DNA from 2 places in the Bacillus sp. URHA0034 genome. Region 2 is predicted to be linked to the other one. Evidence: a T-box and tRNA genes for the amino acid it is inferred to sense, from the RefSeq annotation. Region 2 holds a T-box; the other holds one or more tRNA genes.

Region 1 (3,201 bases), 3.0 Mb from region 2:
CACGCTTATCAGGCGTGCGCTCTAACCAGCTGAGCTATAGGCCCATATTGGAGCGGGTGATGGGAATCGAACCCACTACATCAGCTTGGAAGGCTGAGGTTTTACCAGTAAACTACACCCGCAATGTAAATTTGGAGGCAACACCCGGATTTGAACCAACGCATGTCGCAGTGAAAGTGCGATGCCTTACCGCATGGCTATAGCCCATTAATTAAAATGAAATAGGGCGACTGATGGGAATCGAACCCACGAATGTCGGAACCACAATCCGATGCGTTAACCACTTCGCCACAATCGCCATAATGGTGGAGGGGGACGGATTCGAACCGCCGAACCCTGAGGGAGCGGATTTACAGTCCGCCGCGTTTAGCCACTTCGCTACCCCTCCATATAAAAAAAGGTGGCTCAGGACGGAATCGAACCGCCGACACAAGGATTTTCAGTCCTTTGCTCTACCGACTGAGCTACTGAGCCACACAAAAAAATATCTATATCAACAGCAGTTTTACCTACTGGGATAAAAATGGCGGTCCGGACGGGACTCGAACCCGCGACCTCCTGCGTGACAGGCAGGCATTCTAACCAACTGAACTACCGGACCAAATTGCGGGGACAGGATTTGAACCTGCGACCTTCGGGTTATGAGCCCGACGAGCTACCGGACTGCTCCACCCCGCGATAATAGAAATTATAAAGTTTGGAAAATGCTCCATGTTTTGTTACTGACTGTCCCCATCTCAGAATGCCTATTCAAGCAGCAGCTCGATGGGTACAACTCGCAGTTTATTCCTAGAAGCAACGCTCGTTGCTCCACCCCGCGATAATAATATACTTTGTGGAGGAGGAAGAGGGATTCGAACCCCCGCGCGGTTTAACCCGCCTGTCGGTTTTCAAGACCGATCCCTTCAGCCAGACTTGGGTATTCCTCCGTTTAAAACAATGGACCCTGTAGGACTCGAACCTACGACCGGACGGTTATGAGCCGTCTGCTCTAACCAGCTGAGCTAAGGGTCCATTAACACTAATAGTAATATTAGCATTAATGTTTATAGCGGCGGAGGGGATCGAACCCCCGACCTTACGGGTATGAACCGTACGCTCTAGCCAGCTGAGCTACACCGCCATTTTTTTCAATAAATATAAATGGAGTCTAGGGGGATCGAACCCCTGACCTCCTGCGTGCAAAGCAGGCGCTCTCCCAGCTGAGCTAAGACCCCATGATTACTATTATTAACTTTCGTCTGGTCGGGAAGACAGGATTCGAACCTGCGACCCCTTGGTCCCAAACCAAGTGCTCTACCAAGCTGAGCTACGGGCTCATTAAATGGTGCCGAGGACCGGAATCGAACCGGTACGGTAGTCACCTACCGCAGGATTTTAAGTCCTGTGCGTCTGCCAGTTCCGCCACCCCGGCATATATGGAGCGGAAGACGGGATTCGAACCCGCGACCCCCACCTTGGCAAGGTGGTGTTCTACCACTGAACTACTTCCGCAAATATGCTAATTTTTTAATCATAAGCATGGTGCGGGTGAAGGGAGTCGAACCCCCACGCCTTGCGGCGCCAGATCCTAAGTCTGGTGCGTCTGCCAATTCCGCCACACCCGCAATATTTTGCTTTTGAAATAAACTATGGTGAGCCATGAAGGACTCGAACCTTCGACCCTCTGATTAAAAGTCAGATGCTCTACCAACTGAGCTAATGGCTCATACAAAGATGATTTTCTACAACTAATTTGTGGTAGGTCAGATGCTCAAAAGAACTTGCGTTCTTTCTCGCAGATTGCCCGCAGAAGCTGATTCACAGAAGTCTGCAATCTGCTCTACCAACTGAGCTAATGGCTCGTATTAAGGTGCCGGCGAGAGGACTTGAACCCCCAACCTACTGATTACAAGTCAGTTGCTCTACCAATTGAGCTACCCCGGCATATAGTAAGAAAAAATATATTAAATTCAAACACGCTGTCTTTGAAACCGTCATCTGACCTCAGAAAGATTATTCAAGTAGCAGCTCGGTCAGTATGCTGAAGCTTATTCAGGCAGCTTATTCGGTCTTGCTCTACCAATTGAGCTACCCCGGCATTAAGTAAAGAAAAATTATAGTGGAGGATGACGGGATCGAACCGCCGACCCTCTGCTTGTAAGGCAGATGCTCTCCCAGCTGAGCTAATCCTCCATATTTAAAAAATGGTGACCCGTACGGGATTCGAACCCGTGTTACCGCCGTGAAAGGGCGGTGTCTTAACCGCTTGACCAACGGGCCAACTGTAAAAAGTAAACAAAATAATAGCCCCAAAAGGGGCCTAGCCTGGCAACGTCCTACTCTCACAGGGACAAAGTCCCAACTACCATCGGCGCTGAGAAGCTTAACTTCCGTGTTCGGTATGGGAACGGGTGTGACCTTCTCGCCTTAATTACCAGACTATTTATTTAGAGAGTTCGTTCTCTCAAAACTAGATAATTTATAGAAGAAATTGGGTAAAAATGAGTTTATTCGCTTTAGACTATGGTTAAGTCCTCGATCGATTAGTATCAGTCAGCTCCACATGTCGCCACGCTTCCACCTCTGACCTATCAACCTGATCATCTTTCAGGGATCTTACTAGCTTGACGCTATGGGAAATCTCATCTTGAGGGGGGCTTCATGCTTAGATGCTTTCAGCACTTATCCCGTCCGCACATAGCTACCCAGCGATGCCTTTGGCAAGACAACTGGTACACCAGCGGTGCGTCCATCCCGGTCCTCTCGTACTAAGGACAGCTCCTCTCAAATTTCCTGCGCCCACGACGGATAGGGACCGAACTGTCTCACGACGTTCTGAACCCAGCTCGCGTACCGCTTTAATGGGCGAACAGCCCAACCCTTGGGACCGACTACAGCCCCAGGATGCGATGAGCCGACATCGAGGTGCCAAACCTCCCCGTCGATGTGGACTCTTGGGGGAGATAAGCCTGTTATCCCCGGGGTAGCTTTTATCCGTTGAGCGATGGCCCTTCCATGCGGAACCACCGGATCACTAAGCCCGACTTTCGTCCCTGCTCGACTTGTAGGTCTCGCAGTCAAGCTCCCTTGTGCCTTTACACTCTACGAATGATTTCCAACCATTCTGAGGGAACCTTTGGGCGCCTCCGTTACTCTTTAGGAGGCGACCGCCCCAGTCAAACTGCCCACCTGACACTGTCTCCCACCCCGATCAGGGGT
Region 2 (3,201 bases):
GCATTAATGGTTAAGAAGTACCGGATGGAATCGGGTTCGTATCTTTCTAAAATATCTGGAACCCAAACAGCCCAATTCTTACTCGTTGATAATTTTTTCTTTTCCAGCGTAAGATACTCGTTTGAAACGATATGTGCAGGTAATGGTTCTTGTTCAAGTCCCGCCAGGATTCCTGCCCATATAATGGAATGGAACGGGATATTATCCTTTCCGTGTACATAATAAGATGTCGCAGAAGATTTCCAAAACTCTGCGTCATTTTGACTCGTTTCTTTCGCCCAAAGTTTGCTGGCTGAATAATACCCTGAAACGGCTTCGATCCAAACGTAGATTTTTTTATCCTGATAACCTTGTACCGGAACACTAACACCAATAGGTAAATCCCTTGACACGGCTCGATCCTGCAAGCCCTCTTTTAAATATCTTTTGGTCAACGATAGTGCATTTTCACGCCATAGATGGTTATTTTCAGCTTGCTGCGTATGGGTTTCCAAAATAGCTTGAAAGGAACTTAACGAAAAGTAAAAATGCTCTGTATTTCTTGTCGTTGGCGTATTTCCGCAAATTTTGCATTTTCCATCTAGTAATTCAAGTGGTTCTAACACACTTGAACAAAAATCACATTGGTCTCCACGTGCCTGTGCACCACAATTTGGGCAAATACCTTCCACATAACGATCAGGCAGGAATTGCTGATCATATTCACAATAGGTTTGTTCAATTTCCTTTTTGTAGAGAAGATTTTTTTTAAGTAAGGCTAAAAATATCTCTTGAACGATTTTATGATGATGTACTGTATCGGTTCTTGTATACGTATCGTATGAAAATCCTAATCTTGAAAAACAGTCTGCAAATTCTTGGTGGTAACGATCCGCAATTTCTTTTGGAGAAACCCCTTCTTGTTTTGCTCTAATCGTTATCGGTGTACCATTACAATCGCTGCCTGATACATATAAAACCTTTTCTCCTTTTAAACGGTAATACCTTGCTAGAATATCGCCAGGTAACAAACTTGAAATGTGGCCAAGATGTAACGAACCATTAGCATACGCCCAAGCACCGCCTATAAAAATACTCATAATGAATAGCCTCCATCTTTAATTTTAATAAAACAAAAAAACCTCGCCCTTAACTATTAAAGTTAAGGACGAGGTTTAAATACCACGTGATACCACCTTATTTCACAAATGGCTTACACCATTTGCCTCAGCAAGTACGGAGCATAAAAACGCTGCTCTTATACCGTGGCATTGATAACGAGTGCCAAAACTCGTCGTATCCTACTAATCCAAATAGTATGTTCAGAACGAAGCTCAGAGACCATTGTTCAAATGATTGTTTTTGCTTCTTTTCAGCATCCGAAGCTCTCTGTCGAAAAACAAATTCATTTTACTTTTTCTCTTCATTGCCTTTATTTGTTAATTACCAATTAGTTTATTGAATATTTAACATGAAGTCAATAAAAACATTGACATATCTATCCACATACCCGAAGTTTTTGAAGCAAAAGAACCGTCCCCATGCTTCTTAATCATGTTTATTTTTCCCTTTACCTTTGTCTTTGCCATTTCCTTTTTCTTTTTGTTTTTTCCATCCCTCTGATTGATTCTTTTTGACTTCACTAACGTTTCCGCTCTTATTAGAAGTGGGTTTTTCTTCGGTGTGTTTGGGTTTAACTGGGATTTCCGCGGAACTGTTCCCTTTTATATATAATTCGTTATTTACTTGATAAACAGTGTCTGGCTGCTGGAAACTAGATGAATCTGTTCCAAAGGATTGCATCATTGCTTTGAACATATATTGGGCAATTTTTGTCGTATTACCTGCCATATAGTTTCCAGGGCCATTTTTGGCATATCCGGTCCAAACCGCCATCGTATATTGTGGCGTATATCCAGCAAACCAGCTATCATTTGTTGCAGTACTTGGGTAACCGTATTTAGCACGAGTCTTTGTATCAAAATTTGTTGTTCCTGTTTTCCCGGCAACATCTAATCCTGGGACATTTGCAGTAGTCCCTGTCCCATCATTTACGACTGATCGTAACATATCCGTTACCATATAGGCAGTGTAATCCTGCATTACACGTTTTGGTTTTTCGGCAAAATTAACGACCTTTCCATTTGGAAAAACAACTTTTTGGACAAAGTGCGGTTTATTGTAGACACCATCGTTTCCAAAAGCGCTGTACGCTCCAGCCATTTCTACAGGATTGACGGTATTACTTCCAATTGAATATGATTCATATACTTGGTCATTTTTAAAAGTAATCCCCAGCTGTTCTGCAAAGTTCTTGGACCGATCAAGTCCAACCTCTCTAAGCGTTAGCAGCGCAGGAATATTATAAGATTTTTCAAGTGCTGTCCTAATCGTAAGTAATCCATGATATTGGTGATCCCAGTTTGAAATGGGCTGGCCGGTTGAATAGAAAGTCGCTTGATCGTTGATTATATGTGCAGTGGACCATTTTAACTTTTCTATCGCAGGGCCATAGTCAAAAATCGGCTTAAAGGAAGATCCTGGCTGGCGATTTAAATCGACTGCAAAGTTGTTACCAAGAAATTGTGCTTTATAGTCGTTTCGCCCACTTCCAATCGCCCTGATTTCCCCTGTCTTTGTATCTAAAAAGACGAAAGCTCCCTGAAAACTCGCATCTGGATAGGCAATGACTTCATTGGTATTCATCATTTTATCTGCATAATCCTGTGCCTTTGGATCCAGCGTTGTATAAATAGATAATCCATCCTTACTGATGTCTACATCCTTAAGTTTTCCCTTTACTTCTTTTACAGCTGCGTCTAGAAATGCTTCATACGGCATACTTTGTTCGGTATTTTTGGCTATAAGTCCTTCTGTTACTGGAACTTTGGATGCTTCCTGCATTTGTTTTGCTGTTATATAACCATCTCTCAGCATCGAACTTAAGACAATATTGCGGCGTTTCGTAGCATCTTCTTTATTTTCTGGCTTAGTTGGATCGTAATTATTCGGGCTTTGCGGCAATCCGGCTAACATTGCCGCCTGTGCGAGCGTCAATTTGTTTAACTCATCTGCTTCTATACCATAGTAATTCTTCGCAGCTGCCGCCACTCCGTAAGAGCGGTTTCCAAGGTAGATTTTGTTTAAGTACATCATTAAAATATCATGCTTGGAATATTTTTGTTCCAACTGATATGCCAAGTCCCATTCCTGGACTTTTCG

The links. A T-box is a leader RNA that pairs with one kind of tRNA and senses whether it is charged. The one in region 2 lies ahead of metG (methionine--tRNA ligase), so its partner is inferred to be a tRNA-Met.
Region 1: it encodes a tRNA-Met, which carries the amino acid that the T-box ahead of metG (methionine--tRNA ligase) is inferred to sense. The anticodon was not compared.

The regions. Positions count from the first base shown of each region.
Region 1 is NZ_JBWCDK010000002.1:2,253,673-2,256,873, forward strand. Features, by position in the region: tRNA gene ACZ9EE_RS12790 (tRNA-Ile) at 1-44, opposite strand, end outside; tRNA gene ACZ9EE_RS12795 (tRNA-Gly) at 49-122, opposite strand; tRNA gene ACZ9EE_RS12800 (tRNA-Glu) at 133-205, opposite strand; tRNA gene ACZ9EE_RS12805 (tRNA-His) at 226-298, opposite strand; tRNA gene ACZ9EE_RS12810 (tRNA-Tyr) at 304-388, opposite strand; tRNA gene ACZ9EE_RS12815 (tRNA-Phe) at 402-474, opposite strand; tRNA gene ACZ9EE_RS12820 (tRNA-Asp) at 525-601, opposite strand; tRNA gene ACZ9EE_RS12825 (tRNA-Met) at 605-678, opposite strand; tRNA gene ACZ9EE_RS12830 (tRNA-Ser) at 837-929, opposite strand; tRNA gene ACZ9EE_RS12835 (tRNA-Ile) at 941-1,014, opposite strand; tRNA gene ACZ9EE_RS12840 (tRNA-Met) at 1,050-1,123, opposite strand; tRNA gene ACZ9EE_RS12845 (tRNA-Ala) at 1,145-1,217, opposite strand; tRNA gene ACZ9EE_RS12850 (tRNA-Leu) at 1,326-1,414, opposite strand; tRNA gene ACZ9EE_RS12855 (tRNA-Gly) at 1,420-1,494, opposite strand; tRNA gene ACZ9EE_RS12860 (tRNA-Leu) at 1,523-1,607, opposite strand; tRNA gene ACZ9EE_RS12865 (tRNA-Lys) at 1,633-1,708, opposite strand; tRNA gene ACZ9EE_RS12870 (tRNA-Thr) at 1,854-1,926, opposite strand; tRNA gene ACZ9EE_RS12875 (tRNA-Val) at 2,103-2,175, opposite strand; tRNA gene ACZ9EE_RS12880 (tRNA-Glu) at 2,188-2,262, opposite strand; rRNA gene rrf (5S ribosomal RNA) at 2,306-2,421, opposite strand; rRNA gene ACZ9EE_RS12890 (23S ribosomal RNA) at 2,506-3,201, opposite strand, start outside.
Region 2 is NZ_JBWCDK010000002.1:5,227,559-5,230,759, reverse strand. Features, by position in the region: gene metG (methionine--tRNA ligase) at 1-1,079, opposite strand, end outside; T-box leader at 1,141-1,415, opposite strand; gene ACZ9EE_RS27460 (transglycosylase domain-containing protein) at 1,528-3,201, opposite strand, start outside.